DNA from 3 places in the Evansella cellulosilytica DSM 2522 genome. Region 3 is predicted to be linked to each of the others. Evidence: riboswitches for the same ligand, from Rfam matches in the RefSeq annotation. Region 3 holds a riboswitch; each other region holds the start of a gene.
The links. A riboswitch is a leader RNA that binds a small molecule or an ion and turns the genes downstream of it on or off. The one in region 3 is predicted to bind S-adenosylmethionine.

Region 1: linked by a shared signal. The riboswitch ahead of BCELL_RS17145 (O-acetylhomoserine aminocarboxypropyltransferase/cysteine synthase family protein) and the one ahead of metK (methionine adenosyltransferase) in region 3 are both predicted to bind S-adenosylmethionine.
Region 2: linked by a shared signal. The riboswitch ahead of BCELL_RS17070 (methionine ABC transporter ATP-binding protein) and the one ahead of metK (methionine adenosyltransferase) in region 3 are both predicted to bind S-adenosylmethionine.

What each region holds. Positions count from the first base shown of each region.
Region 1 covers NC_014829.1:3,693,505-3,698,826, forward strand. The annotation lists gene BCELL_RS17140 (homoserine dehydrogenase) at 1-1,260, opposite strand, end outside; partial or broken gene BCELL_RS17145 (O-acetylhomoserine aminocarboxypropyltransferase/cysteine synthase family protein) at 1,309-2,598, opposite strand; SAM riboswitch class I at 2,769-2,878, opposite strand; gene BCELL_RS17150 (alpha/beta-type small acid-soluble spore protein) at 3,264-3,446, shown strand; gene BCELL_RS17155 (hypothetical protein) at 3,592-3,891, shown strand; gene BCELL_RS23235 (hypothetical protein) at 3,935-4,066, shown strand; gene BCELL_RS17160 (alpha/beta-type small acid-soluble spore protein) at 4,256-4,510, opposite strand; gene BCELL_RS17165 (YozQ family protein) at 4,522-4,758, opposite strand; gene BCELL_RS17170 (SMP-30/gluconolactonase/LRE family protein) at 4,976-5,322, opposite strand, start outside.
Region 2 covers NC_014829.1:3,673,809-3,679,130, forward strand. The annotation lists gene BCELL_RS17055 (carboxymuconolactone decarboxylase family protein) at 1-77, opposite strand, end outside; gene BCELL_RS17060 (MetQ/NlpA family ABC transporter substrate-binding protein) at 362-1,252, opposite strand; gene BCELL_RS17065 (methionine ABC transporter permease) at 1,275-1,961, opposite strand; gene BCELL_RS17070 (methionine ABC transporter ATP-binding protein) at 1,958-2,980, opposite strand; SAM riboswitch class I at 3,198-3,306, opposite strand; gene BCELL_RS17075 (hypothetical protein) at 3,383-3,664, opposite strand; gene BCELL_RS17080 (MFS transporter) at 3,786-5,063, opposite strand.
Region 3 covers NC_014829.1:3,540,051-3,545,372, reverse strand. The annotation lists gene BCELL_RS16425 (ABC transporter ATP-binding protein) at 1-231, opposite strand, end outside; gene BCELL_RS16420 (ABC transporter substrate-binding protein) at 257-1,255, opposite strand; SAM riboswitch class I at 1,489-1,608, shown strand; gene metK (methionine adenosyltransferase) at 1,811-3,022, shown strand; gene BCELL_RS16410 (glycosyltransferase family 4 protein) at 3,314-4,468, opposite strand; gene BCELL_RS16405 (phosphatase PAP2 family protein) at 4,487-5,017, opposite strand.

The DNA.
Region 1 (5,322 bases), 150 kb from region 3:
TGAATCATTTAATAGCAGTTCCTTTTCATCCGTTAATAATGGATACACATTTATTCCTGTTAATCTATCAATCGCTATTAGCGCATCGATTTCCTCTCTTGACGCTTTAATTGCAAACCCGTGTCTATGGTTAATTGGATTTATTGAAAGCAGTACGTCAAGCCGACTTTTAGAAATATAGAAAGGCAAACGATCATCACCAGTTAAAAACCATAGCTTATTCGCTTCATCATGATTTAATTCCTCGTCAGAGTCAAATAGATGCTCTGTAAATTCATAGGCGGATAGTTTATTTAACTCATTTTCATTCATTAGAAGATTCACAACGTCTTCAATGACTGCACTTGAAGTTGGGTACCTTCCCGCTCCTGGTCCTTGCAATAATACAGAACCTACGATACTTCCTTCAATATGAATACCATTGTTAACGCCTTCCACATTAAAAAGCGGATGCTCTCGTAAAACAATCGAAGGCTGTACCGACGCACTTACTTTATTATTACCTTTAATGAGGGAAGCAACCAATTTAATACGACCTGTAATTTTTTCTACAAGCTTTATATCTTCGATGTTGACCGAGCGGATCCCTAACGGACTATTTGACTCCCATTCTGGTGCTACGCCATAAATCCACCGACTTAATATATTCGTTTTAAAATAAGGATCCCATCCATCGATATCCTTATCAGGAATTGCTTCTGCAAACCCCTTTTCTTGTGCCTCTTTTAAAGAGGATGCAAAGGAAGATGATTCTTCTCTCATCTTTGTAAGGATAAAGTTAGACGTGCCGTTGACAATACCTTCTAAACGATTAATTGTATTCGTTTTTAACGTGTGGCGAAGTGTATTTAGTAGAGGAATTCCTCCTGCAACGGCAGCCTCAAATAAAAGCTGGCAACTGTTTTGTTCTGCCAACGTGTGAAGTTCATCACCGTGCTTAGCAAGAAGCTCCTTGTTCGCTGATACGACAGAGATTCCTTGACGCAACAATGCAGTAACATATGGATAGCCAGTTTCTGAGTCAGGTGTTGCCTCAACAACAGCATGTATTTGTGCATTTAATACATCGTCGAGATTATTTGTCACCGTTGTTTCTCCATTCACTTGGCGATTATCTACATTTTTAACAACTACAAATGGGATCTCTATTCGTGCCCCTAAAAGGGCTTCGAGCTTTTTCGCTTTCTTTTCAATCGTTCTATATACTCCTTCACCTACAGTTCCAAATCCGATAATCGCTAGTTTAAATGACTGACTCATGACGAGAGTCCTCCTTGATAAATCAATTTATTCTTATGCTTATTAGCTAGTAGCTATTTTCAATGCACGATCTAACTCTTTAAACAAATCTTCCACGTTTTCAAGACCAACAGATAATCGAACGAGATCTTCCGTTACACCAGTTGCTGCTAACTCTTCCCCAGCTAGTTGCTGATGAGTCGTAGATGCTGGATGGATAATTAAGCTCTTTGCATCTCCAACGTTTGCTAAGTGAGACCACAATTCAATATTATCGATTAGCTTTCTTCCTGCTTCACGGCCACCTTTTATACCAAAGATAAGAACGGAACCATAGCCATTTTGTAATAGCTCAGAAGCATGTTCATATGATGCGTGAGATTTTAGTCCAGGGTAGTTAACCCACTCCACCGCTTCGTGCTCTTCTAAATATTGCGCTAGCTTAAGTGCATTTTCGTTATGTCTTTCTACTCTCAAATGTAATGTTTCTAACCCTTGTAAAAGCTGGAATGCATTAAACGGGCTTAAGCAAGCACCGAAATCGCGTAGTAGCTGTACCCGTAATTTAATGGCAAATGCTAGTTCACCAATATCTTTTGCATATCGTAATCCATTGTAGCTAGCGTCTGGCTCTGTGAAGCCTGGGAATTTTTCAGAATCCCAATTAAACTTACCACCATCTACGATAACGCCACCGATCGAAGTTCCATGACCTCCAATCCATTTTGTTGCTGAATGAACAACGATATCCGCACCATGATTAATCGGCTTACATACGTATGGTGTCGTAAATGTACTATCTACTATTAAAGGAATCCCAGCTTCGTGTGCTACCTCTGCCACACCGGCGATATCTAATACTTGTAAACTAGGATTTCCGATTGTTTCAGCAAAGACTGCCTTTGTTTTATCATTAATGGCTTCCTTAAAGTTTTGTGGATCAGAAGCATCAACAAAATGTACCTTTATTCCGTATTTAGGTAATGTAGTAGAGAAAAGGTTGTATGTACCTCCATACAAATTTGTTGCAGCTACAATTTCATCACCACTTCCAGCTATATTCATGATTGCTAGTGAAATAGCTGCCATACCTGAAGATGTTGCGACAGCTGCTACCCCATCCTCTAATTGAGCAATACGCTTTTCGAAAACATCTACAGTCGGATTCATAATTCGACTATAAATATTCCCTTGCTCACTTAAAGAAAAAAGACCTTCTGCATGAGCCGTATCTTCAAAGACATAAGATGTCGTTTGATAAATAGGTACCGCTCTTGCCCCCGTCGTTGGATCAGGGGTTTGACCTCCGTGTAATAGTACTGTTTCTACGTTATACGCTTTGTTTTGCTCTTCTGCCATGTTAAATCCCTCCTACATAAATTTGTAATTTTAAATATGTTAAACTTTAAAGTTTATTTCCTCTTCTAGGATTTACTTACATAACGAATACAGTATTTTACCATTCCTACTAAAAAACGCCCCTCTGCCGAAAAGACAAAGAGACGTTAGTAACATGGTTAGAACGACCTCTCTCATCTTTCAAAGCAAAAGCTTTGTAGGAATTGGCACCTTGCTAGATAAACATCTCGCTGGTTGCCGGGTTTCATCGGGCCGGTCCCTCCACCTCTCTGGATAAGAGCTTAATATATGTATTTTTCATCAATATTTTAACACAGTAGTCCTCTAAAGGATCGTATCATTGTATATAATTTTCGTCAACGGTTTTTATATGAAAAACTGTCCTTCACACTATTATCGCAAATTTTTTAAATATTATGAAGTTGTTGAAAATAATAACACCTATTTATAAGCGTGTCAATTTATTTTACACACTTTTTAAGAATTTCGACGTATCCCTTAAAGTACTAGGAGTGCTCTCCTGAGGGATGATGATGTCTGGAGATAGACTTCCTTCCCCAAGTTGAAAAAACTTAGCAGATAATATTTACCAGTTTACTGTTTGAATAGAATTTTAAAATACTAACATAATAAAAGTATCCTACAATAAAGCGAGGTGATACACGATGGCACGAAACAACAAACTTCTCGTACCTGGTGTAGAACAAGCATTAGATCAAATGAAGTATGAAATTGCGCAAGAATTCGGTGTAAACCTAGGTGCAGATGCTACTTCACGTTCAAATGGATCTGTAGGTGGCGAAATTACAAAACGCCTAGTTCAACAAGCTGAACAACAAAAATTTTAATATGAGTGGCACTTACACGCAGGCATAGCGCCTGCGTGTTTTTAATATGAATGGGGTACATAAAACTCTTCCCAATTTAATGTGTAACATATAATATGTAATTAACAAATGTGACAAGTACATTAGATGAGAGGGGATATTATTCATGATTGTTCGATCTTTAAATATTATCCTTTCGTTCTCTCTTCTATTATTAGTCCTATCGATTCATGCACCTTCTCATTTTTCTGACAACTATGAGAACTACATTACAGCAACAACATATGAGTTAGCAGCTGAAGGGAATGAACCGGAAGATAAAGGTACAAATAGGTTATTGTATTCTCCATCTTTTTTTCATCAGAAAATATTGAGCGATTTGGTCATAGCACGTTCTGATACATTCCAGAAGTGTTGGCAAAAAAAGCAGGCCACTTATATTAATCAAAACGGTGATTATTTATAATTACCACCTTCCTACTATATTAAAATAAAGTGGAGGGAAATAAATGAAGCCTGTGCGCAAAAATGATGATCTATACATTAAAGAAGCATTTAGAGGTTTAACATGGGGATTATTGATGATGATCGTTGTCTTTTTAATACTACACTTTGTTTTCGACATAAAAGCATTTCAATAAAATTAAGCAAAAGAGGATGTCCCAAAAGCTATTAGAAGCAGTGGAATTTCGCCGTACCTCTTATAGTACTAGTGAGTTCTCTTCTCGCTAGTACGCACGGCGATAAAATTCCACTGCCAATTTTATACGCTTATCTTATAAAAAAAAGGAGAGGCAATGGATTCGTTTTTATCCATTGTCTCCCCTTTTTTATCGCTGTTTTGTCATTTGTTTTTGTGCCATTTTTACTAATTCACGAACCATGTTTCCACCGATACTTCCACCTATTTCCCCTGCATCTTTTGCCTTTATATTGCCATTATAGCCCTTCTGCAAGGAGATTCCTTTTTCATCAGCAACTTCATACTTCACGTTTTCCCGGTCTTTAACGTTCATTACTTCTGCCTTTAAACGATCTAATCCTTCTCTCGCTTCCGGAACAAGAATTTTATGTTTACGGCTCATCCCAGTTCACCTTATTCAAAGCCTTTTCTTGGTATTTCTCTTCCTGCTTTGCCCGAAGTCTTTTGCCCATTCTCATTAACTTCATCAATTTTAGCGTCAATCGTTCCTTCTGTATATGCATCTGACACTTGCTCATGCGTTACCGCTAATCCATTCTCAGTCTCATCTTTACTATTATATTGATTTACTTCATATGTTTTTTCAGCTACTTTGTCAATTTGCTCATGTGTCACTTTATTTTTGTGCATTTGCTTCGCCTCCAATCATTATTATGTTTTACATGAAAGTAAAAAAATATGAAGCAGGCTGTCCCAAAAGCTATTATAATTTCTGGCAATGAATCCACTCGGCGTGCGCTAACTACAAGAAATCGACTTATAATGGGCTTTAAGAGATTGCGGTGGCACATTGCATAGAGGATGACTCAAAGGTAAAAATTCGACTTTTTAAGTCACCCTCAAATCGTTAACCTTTAAAACGGTAGCTATATGTGCCTTTTACCCCAGGTTCTACGACAAAAACGCCACCTGCATTTGGTTGCTCCTTCTGCTCTGCCTCTGAAAGACCGACACTCGCTGTTGTAACGTATAATTTATCTAGTTTTTCCCCTCCAAAGCAGCAACATGTTACTTGACTGACGGGGAAGAAAATTTCACTTAGTTTTTCTCCATTGTCCGGATTCCATCTTGAAACTCGGGAACCACCCCAATGCGCAATCCAAAGCATACCTTCAGCATCAATAGTCATCCCATCAGGAAAACCTTCTCCTTCAGGAATTGTAATGACATACCTTTTATTGTTTATTTCACCTG
Region 2 (5,322 bases), 130 kb from region 3:
TGCTTAGTAAATATACCAATTCCTTCCTTATAATGATGCAATGCTTCTTGAATTGAACCCTCGTATTGATTTTCCATACTTCCCGCTCCTTCAAAATGATTTCGATCATAAACAATCATAGTATGAGTTATATGAAGGAAAGATATTATGGAAGGTTTTAGTCTTTTCTTAGAAGCAGTGGAATTTCGCCGTAGCTCTTAAAGTACTAGTGAGTAGTCTTCTCGCTACTACCCATGGCATCGGCACCTCTTTTTTATATGATTTTGCTCTTAAAATGAGAAAAACTCCATCCCCTAAGCTAATACATCTATAAAAAAGGTGACTCAGTAGGTAAAATTTACCTTTTGAGTCACCAGCATACTTATTCAGCAGGTACTACTGCACCATCATAAGTTTCTAAAATAAAGTTTTTAACATCCTCAGAACGAAGTACTTGTAATAATGTAGTGATACGCTCGTCATTTTCATCTCCACTACGTACAGCAATAACGTTTACGTATGGGTTATCTTGGTCACCAGACTCAAGTGCAATTGCGTCTTCAACAGGATTTAAACCAGCATCTAAAGCGTAGTTAGAATTAATTAAAATTGCGTCACCTTCATTGTGCTCATAAGCAGTTGGTAATAATGCTGCTTCGACATTAGCTAAAAACTCAAAGTTTTTTGGATTCTCTACAATATCATCTAGAGATGCACCAATACCTGCACCTTCTGCTAATGTAATTAATCCATGATCCTCAAGCATCATTAAAATTCTACCATGATCAGCAACTGAATCACTTAAAATAAATTGCGCTCCCTCAGGTAGTTCATCTAAGCTGCCATAATCTTGAGAATAAACACCAATTGGTTCAATATGAATGCCACCAGCATTAACAAAGTCATAGCCTTGTTCTTCAATTTGCATCTCTAAGTAAGGAATGTGTTGGAAATAGTTAGCGTCTAATTCACCAGCATCTAACGCTTCGTTTGGTAAAACATAATCGTTAAATGTAACAATCTCTAAATCAATTCCCTCTTCTACTAGTAGTGGCTTTACAAATTCTAACACCTCTGCATGTGGAACATTAGTCGCCCCTATAACTAATGATACTAATTCTTCAGTAGTTGCATCATCTTCTGTTGTTTCTTCTACTTCTCCAGCATCAGCAGTACCTTGCTCATCAGTTGTTTCATCTTCTCCAGTACCACAAGCTGCTAAAATACTTAACGAAAGACCAAATGCAGTAATTAATTTAACTAATTTTTTCATCTAAATTTACCCCCAATTATTTTTATCTTTTATCTAATCTATTGGTTAAACGATCGCCGATAAATTGAATAATAAAGACGATCAGTAACACAATCAATGTTGCCATCAGCGTAATGTCGGTATTTCGTCGTTGGAAACCATCTCTAAACGCTAAATCACCTAATCCACCAGCACCTATGACCCCAGCCATTGCTGTATAACCTACTAATGCGATGGCAGTGACTGTCAAGCCTGATACTAATGCTGGCATTGATTCTGGCAATAATACTTTAAAGATAATTTGTCTATTACTAGCGCCCATTGCCTTTGATGCTTCAATCACCCCCTTATCAATTTCTCTTAGTGCAATTTCTACCATACGAGCGTAAAACGGTGCTGCCCCTATAATTAATGCTGGTAGTGCAGCGGAAGGACCTAACATCGTTCCTACAATGATTCTCGTAAATGGAATTAGCAAGACGATCAGTATAATAAAAGGAATCGACCGAAAGACATTGACATATGCCGAAATAACACCTTGAATAATTCTGTTCTCCCATAGGTTACCTTTATCTGTTAAAAAGAGAAGTAAACCTAGTAATATCCCAAATAGAAATGTAAACAGCAGTGAGTATGATGTCATATAAATCGTTTCTTTTGTCGCATCCCACATGTTGGGCCATTTTACATTTTCAAATAATAAAATATTATAGATCGTTCCTATATTCATGGATGGATCACCTCCACTTGTACCTTTTGCTCACGGATATAAGCAATTACTCTCTCTAACTCACTAGCCTCACCGTCTACATTAATGAAAAGCGATCCATAGGGTCCATTTTGAGTTTGACTAATCTTCCCTTGTAAAATATTTACCGTAACATCAAATGTACGAATGATATTTGTAATTAAAGGCTTTTCTGCTTCTCTTCCAACAAAAGTTAACTGCAAAACATGACCGATATCTTCTTCCTCTAATAGATGTCTAATTGCTTCTTCAGTTTCTTCCGGTTCAGTCACTTGCTTCACAAACTCTTTTGTCATTTCTTGTTTTGGATGCTTGAAAACTTCTAAAACATTCCCTTGTTCTACTATTTTTCCTTGCTCCATTACAGCAACTCTATGACATATTTTTCTTATAACATGCATCTCGTGTGTAATTAAAACAACAGTAAGACCAAGCTTTTTATTTATATCTACTAGTAGTTCCAAGATAGAATCAGTTGTTTTTGGGTCTAACGCCGAAGTTGCCTCATCACATAACAACACCTTCGGGTTATTTGCAAGTGCTCTTGCTATACCAACTCTTTGTTTTTGTCCACCACTTAACTGTGAGGGGTATGAACCTCCACGTCCTTCAAGTCCAACTAAACGAATTAGCTCCTCAACCCGCTCATCACGTTCCGTTTTTGGTACTCCTTTAATTTCTAACGGAAAAGAGATATTTTCTTTTACTGTTCGAGACCAAAGTAAGTTAAAGTGTTGAAATATCATTCCTATTTCTTGACGTGCCGCTCTAAGTTTTTTACTTGAAAGCTTGTTCATCGTCTTCCCTGCTATCGTTACTTCACCAGAGCTTGGGGTTTCAAGCATATTTAACAATCTTATTAGTGTACTTTTGCCGGCCCCACTATATCCGATGATCCCGAAAATCTCACCTTCATCAATTGTTAAATTTATTTCATCGACAGCGGTGACTTTCCCATCACGAGTATTAAATGTTTTCACAAGATTCGATAACGAAATCATCTTCTTTGCCCCCTCTTTGGTTCTTTTAAAACTAGTTTTTTTTGTGTTGGCTCACTATAAGCCTTATAATCTATTATCCCTATACGCATAGTGCGGATTGTATATAGTAGAATGTTAGAATTTTATTATTATCTCAAGAAATTGTATTTTAATAAAACAAAAACCTTTCTGCTCTCACGAAAGATAAGCAGAAAGGTTTCTCTATTATGAAACCTACCCCTCATCTATCAAAGCATCACACTTTGCAGGAATTGGCACCTTTTCCAAGTCACCTTGGTGGTTGCCGGGCTTCATCGGGCCAGTCCCTCCGCCTCTCTGGATAAGAAAGTATTATTATTTTAGTAAATTAACATCGCTCTTGTGGAATCATATCACGGCTATAAAAAGAATGTCAATTATTTTTTACCGGAAATTTTTACTTAAGTAAAGGAGTGACTCTAGCAATAAAAGATCCTTCAGCTGACCACTAACTCCTAACTCACCTCTTTTTTTCATAGAGATGAGGAAGTCTTCTCCTTGTAGCAATAGCCTAAGTGATTCAATATCACCTTCAATGATGACATCCCCAACTGTATCTTTCACAGACTCAATGTCTATGTTCTGTCCATTAAAACGAACGATCCATTGCTCCTCGTCACAAATAAAACAAACATTTATGAATGCTTTATCTACTAGTTCATTCATATGAATTGACTTTCGAATTCGATTGACCGACGCTAAGAGAAGCTCATGCATCATCATCCCGCCCTTACTAAGGTTATACCTAATTGAGGTATTCTCCTTTTAAGGACAATTTCCCTTTTTTTTATCCGACATTTTCTATTTGTTTCTCTTTTTTATGCGGAATTTGTTTTCTAAAAACAAAGAAGAAGTAAAGCGTACCTGCTAAATAAAGAACACCAGTAATCGAAAATACGATTGCATAACCTGAATAAGCACCGTAAACCATCACAATTGTTGTAGAGACTGGTCCCATCACTGCCCATCCTAGCTGGAATACTGCTTGACCTACCGAATTTGCTAATCCTTTAATTGAGTCATCAACACTTCGCATCATAAGTGACATTTGAATGGGATTACCTGCGTTCATTAATGCTTGCCTAAATAAAAAACCAAATACTGCCCAATAAATATTTTGTGTATAGGCAGTGAGAAGAAGAAATGGAATGGATAATAGTTGTAAAATAACAACTGCTTTAACTTCTCCAACCTTATTCACGACTGCTGGACCTATAAGAAGAGCGACTGCTGTCATTGCTTGACCTGCAGATATGATAATCCCTACGAGTGAATGAGAGATTTCAAATCTATCTACGAAATATAGATTCAAGTATGGAATGACAAGTCCTGATCCGAAGCCAATCAGTATTTGTGCGATAGCAAATAAAATAATAATTTTAAATCCAGCCCGGTGTGTTTTAAATAAACTTTTAAAAGAACGATCTTGTACTGTTTGCGATGTTAGCTTTTTCTCTTCCTTTATTTTCAAGAAAGATGGTAAAGCTAGCACGACAAATCCAACACCAATCAGTAACGTCAAACGTATACTCCATAATGCATCAAAGCCTAAAATCAAATGAAAGAAGTCACTTAATGTACCACCCAATGTATTTCCTATGACGTTCACAACCATAATTATCGCAAAGTTAAAACTAAATAAGTGAACGCGTTGTTTTTCAGTTGAATTTTCAGCTAGCAACGGAATAGAGGAAACTTGAATAAATGCCATAAAAATACCTGTCATAAATGCCGTTCCTAAAAGTAGTATCTCAACGGAAAGAACAGCTCTAAGTAATAAGCTTAAAGCCGCAAAGATACCACCAATATAAATGAGCTTTTTTCTTCCAACCCGATCACTTAAAATTCCTGCTGGCAATAGTAACAGTGCTGTAGCGATAGATTGCATTGCAATAACTGAACCGTTCGTTTGGTCACTATATCCTAACTCACGAATGTAATAATTGTAAATGATCATAAAAATTCCCATGCCTATATGTGCAAATATAGAGCCAGTGAGAAATAAACGTACGTTGCGATTGTATCCCTTGAATTGATTTGACCAATCGCCTACGAATTTTGTCATGAAATTTCCTGCCTTCCACCTCTTAAAGTCAAAATATTTAGGTTACTTCGAGTCTCTAAATATATACTTATCATAGCCGATGGAAGAAAATTTGAAAAGATATTATTTTAATATTTACATGGATAATACTGTGAATGTTACTTAGGAAATAATAAAAGTGGCTGACTTAAAAGGTGAAAATTCGAAGAGCACTGAAAAAGTAAAAAACATGATTGTATCCTGTATTAATATTCATAAGCCATAATTTAAGGACGAATTG
Region 3 (5,322 bases):
TTCCGGTGTAGGCTTTTTTATTTCTTTTCCATCAAGCAAAACGTTACCGCTTGTTGGTCGAATTAAACCAGAGATGAGTGAAAGTATTGTTGATTTACCACAACCACTAGGACCTATTAAAGAAATAAACTCTCCTTCGTTCACCGCAAAATTTATATCCTTAATTGCTTCAGTCATTGAATCCTTTGAAAAAAATGTTTTTTCCACTTTCTCTAGTTGTAAAAATGACATGTTAACCTCCTCCTATCGAAGGCATTTATTCATTCACTATTTGATTTGGTATATCTGTATTGACTAAATCCTCATATGGTACATCCATTGGTAACTCACCAGACTCATCCATCATTTCTTGTAATAAATACCAACCATCTTCATCTAAAATTGGCGTTTCTGCATAAGATCCCTGATCTCTATAACGTTCAATCACTTGTTCAATTGTTTCTAAAGAAGTGTCTTCAAAGAAATCTACTATTGACTCTGCAACAACCTCTTCTGGCTGTTCTTGAACCCACTGCTGTGCTTTATATATTGCTCTAGTAAAGCTTTCTAAAGCTTCTTCATTTTCCTCTAAATAGCTCTGTTTTGACATAAACACTGTATAAGGAACATTTCCGGATTGTGTACCGAAAGAATCGATAATATACCCTATACCGTCCTCTTCAAATTGTGTCGCTTGTGGTTCAAACAATTGTACATAATCGCCCGTTCCAGAAGCGAATGCTGAAGGTATATTTCCAAAATCTATATTTTGAATAAGCTCTAAATCCTCATGTGGCTCAATACCATTTTGTTTAAGGACGTATTCACCTACCATTTGTGGCATACCACCAGCGCGTTGCCCTAAGAAAGTACTTCCTTTTAAATCATCCCATTCAAAATCTTCTACTGGCTCACGTGATACTAAAAAAGTACCATCAGTCTGTGTCAGCTGAGCGAAGTTTATAGCTGGATCATTAGCACCTTGTGCATACACGTAAATAGATGTTTCTGCACCAACTAATGCAACATCAGCACCATCTGACAATAATGTTGTCATTGTCGTGTCTCCACCCCAAGTAGTTGTTAAATCAATTTCAATGCCTTCTTCCTCAAAAAACCCTTCTGAAATCGCTACATAAAGGGGAGCATAAAAGATAGACCTTGTAACCTCTGCTAAACGAATTTCTGTTGTTTCTTCATCTGAACTACAACCGACGAAAAGAGAAACTCCTAAAAGGAATATAAGTGAAAGGAACCCGTATTTCATGAATTTCATTTGTAAATAACCTCCTATAATAGGTGAACGCTGATGTGATAAATTATGATGATATGTTGAAAAATGTGCATGCATATAAAAATAAATAAACTGATGAAATAAAATATTCATTGATGATAAAATGGTTACGGCAAAACCGTGTTTAATTATAAGAATGTAGAAAAATGTGGATATGTAGCCGTATATTAGTTGACAGTGAGTAGAAAATCAGTTATCCTTTTTGCGAACGGATACTCTTATCCTGAGATGGCGGAGGGACAGGCCCAAAGAAGCCCAGCAACCATCACCGTGTTGACAAGGTGAACGGTGCTAACCTGCAGGACATGTATTTTGCGTGTCTTGACCGATAAGAGGTGAAAGGCGAATGCAATGATAACCTTTCCTCTATAGGAAAGGTTTTTTTATTGGAGATTTAGCAAAAAAGTGCAAACAATAACAACTATCATTCGTCCAAATCGGCATTTGTCGATTTGTACCATTTAGTAGGAGAACGAGTACCGTTGATTCATTTAACATATCCTATCCATAGGGAACAGAATTAAGGAGGTACGTACTGTGTCAGTAAAACGTCGTTTATTTACATCTGAATCTGTAACAGAAGGGCATCCTGATAAGATTTGTGACCAAATTTCTGATGCCATCCTAGACGAAATTATGAAAAATGACCCAAACGCAAGGGTAGCGTGTGAAACATCTGTAAACACGGGGCTAGTATTAGTAGCGGGGGAAATTAGTACATCAACTTATGTAGATATACCTAAGATTGTAAGAGAAACAGTGAAAGGTATTGGGTACACAAGAGCGAAATATGGTTTCGATTACGAAACTTGTGCTGTATTAACTTCTATTGATGAGCAATCACCGGATATTGCACAAGGTGTTGATCAAGCGTTAGAAGCTCGTGAAGGCCAAATGAGTGATAGTGAAATTGAAGCGATCGGAGCTGGAGACCAAGGTTTAATGTTTGGTTATGCTGATAACCAAACGCCTGAATTAATGCCACTGCCTATTTCTCTTTCGCATAAATTAGCGAGACGACTTAGTGAAGTAAGGAAAGACGGTACAGTTGGCTATTTACGCCCTGACGGAAAAACCCAAGTAACAGTTGAGTATGATGAGAACGATCAGCCAGTTCATATCGATACAATCGTCATTTCAACACAACACCACCCTGAAATAACAAATGAACAAATTGTTGCTGATCTAAAAGAGCATGTCATTAAACCGATTGTGCCAGCTCAATTAATAGATGAGAAAACAAAATATTTTATTAATCCAACAGGCAGATTTGTCATTGGTGGACCACAGGGAGATGCAGGGTTAACTGGAAGAAAAATTATTGTTGATACTTATGGCGGCTATGCTCGCCATGGAGGTGGAGCATTCTCTGGTAAAGACGCAACAAAGGTTGACCGCTCTGCTGCCTATGCAGCTCGTTATGTAGCAAAGAATATTGTTGCTGCTGGTCTAGCAGATCGATGTGAAGTACAACTTGCATACGCGATTGGTGTAGCGCAACCAGTTTCTATTGCAATTGATACGTTTGGTACTGGTTCTGTTTCGGAAGAAGTACTAGTAGAAGTTGTCCGCAACAACTTTGATTTGCGTCCTGCCGGCATCATCAATATGTTAGATTTACGCCGTCCAATTTATAAGCAAACGGCAGCTTACGGCCACTTTGGAAGAACAGATGTAGATCTACCTTGGGAAAAAACGGATAAAGCTGCTTCTTTAAAAGAACAAGCATTAAATAGTGCTGCAAAATAAGAAATGTGTGACCGCCCAGTCTTTTCGATAAGGAAATTGGACAACCTCCAGTAAAATAAAACTGATTATATCGGAATTCGATGTTGCATACTTTAATGGTACTGAGACACCGTGCACGCTAAGGATAAGAGTACTCATTAGTTCTTTATTAGATACACGCAACGCAATTCCACCACTAATAATAGAAAAGACGCGACTGTCTCAAAAGCTAGAGGTTGACTCAAAAGGTAAAAATTCGACCTTTTAAAAGAAAAGACTAAAAACGAGCTTGAAGCTCGTTTTTAGTTTTTCTTATTGTGCAATACGATTAGACCTCTGTTCGTTTTCATATATAACTTGCTCGTACTCACTCACTAAGTTAGAAAATATATGATTCCATGATTGTGTTTTAGCGTACGCTCTTGCTTTCAAACTCATTTTTTTATTTAAATCCTGCGTAAATAATATAGTCGTAATGCTTTTTAGAAATGCATCTGCTTTTTTCCCAGGACATATCATTCCAGTTTCTCCGTTTGTCACGATCTCTTTTACTCCACCGCTATTAGAAACGATGGCTGGTGTACCTGAAGCAAGAGATTCTAATACGACATTCCCAAATGTTTCTGATGTCGAAGGGAAAACAAATAAATCGGCAGACGAATACGCACTTGCAAGTTCTTCTCCATCTAAATAGCCAGTAAATATAACATCATCCCTATGCTTTTCTTTTAATTCATCCTTCATCGGACCCTCTCCAACGAATACCCATTGAATCAGTTCTTTTTGATGTGATGGCATATTTGAAATGACTTCAGAAAGAATGTGAAGATCCTTTTCAGGTGCAAGTCTCCCAACGTAAAGTAGTATATATTTTTTGTTAATACTGTACTTCTGCCGGAAATATTTAGGATCGTAATTAGGATGAAATAAATCGCAATCAACACCTCTTTGCCACAGTGATAAATGTTGAAATCCCTTTTTTTCTAAATGAGACATTGTTTCTTTAGAAGGAACAAAAACTCTTTTTGCATCACGATGAAACCATTGCTGATATTTCCAAATCCAGGGGAGCATAAAGCCCAATTTATAGTAGTGTAGGTAATGATCAAAATGTGTATGGTAGGAAGCAACAAAAGGTACGTGATATTTGTTGGAATAGTGTAAACCACATAGCCCCATATTAAATGGAGTAGCAATATGGATAAGCTCTGGCTGTAAAGCATGTAGCCGTTGTCGAATTGTTAATACGTTAGGGAGTGCTATTCTGCATTCTGGGTAGAGGATAAAAGGTAAACTGGCAAATCGGTGTACATTTCCGTTAAATAGCGATTCATCGTCATTTAGTTCAGGAACAAAAATATCATAATCAATCTTTTCCTTTCCTAAATAATGAACTAATCGATTCATTGTTTTAGAAACGCCATTTACTTGAGGAGTGAAAGTATCAGAGAATAAAGCAATACGCATTTTTTTTCCTCCTTATTGTTAAAAAGGGTAAACATACATGATGCTAATAACGGTAATAAAACCTAGAAATGCACCAGCAATAACATCAGATGGATAATGTAATCCGATCGTAATTCTTGAAATGGCAACTAGTATTGCAATAGGGAGTAATATAGGTATTAAGATGTTAGCAAAAAACATGTAAGGTAAGAGTAATGAAAAAATAGCTGTCGTATGCCCAGATGGAAAAGATGAATCCTTTAAAGGGTTTTTCGCAACATAAGAATAATTTATAGCTAGGTATGGGCGAAGTCTTGGGACAATTTTTTTAATCATGATTGCCAGGGCATGGCTACAAGCTAAAGATAAAGATGAAATAATGGCAATAGCTTTTAATTCGTTTTGAAAGAAGATAAGTGTAATAACGCAAAAAAGTATTGTAAATCGTGCACCACCTAAATGAGTAATCATTCCCATGATTCGATGGTAAAAGGACTCTTGTTCTGCACGGTTAATAAGACGAAAGATTGAACAATCTTGTTCGTAAAACCAGTAACGGGCTTTTTCCACTTTTTTAAACCTCCCTTATTGTTCTACTTAAAATTCTAATAAAAAAGTTTTAAGGAAATATAATGTAAATGTGAAGCTTTTGCTAAGAAATTTAAAAATATAGATAAAGGTGGACTCAAAAGATCGATTTTTTACCTTTTGAGTCCACCTCTAAGCAATGTGCGAAGTCATCGCAATCGTTAAAAAGCCTGATAGGATTCGGTTTCTCCTATCAGGCGAGCGACTGCAATACAAATAAATGCCCTGTAAAAGTGCTCTGTATTTTTTAGTGACCACTGAAAATCACTAACTAGTACTTAAAGATG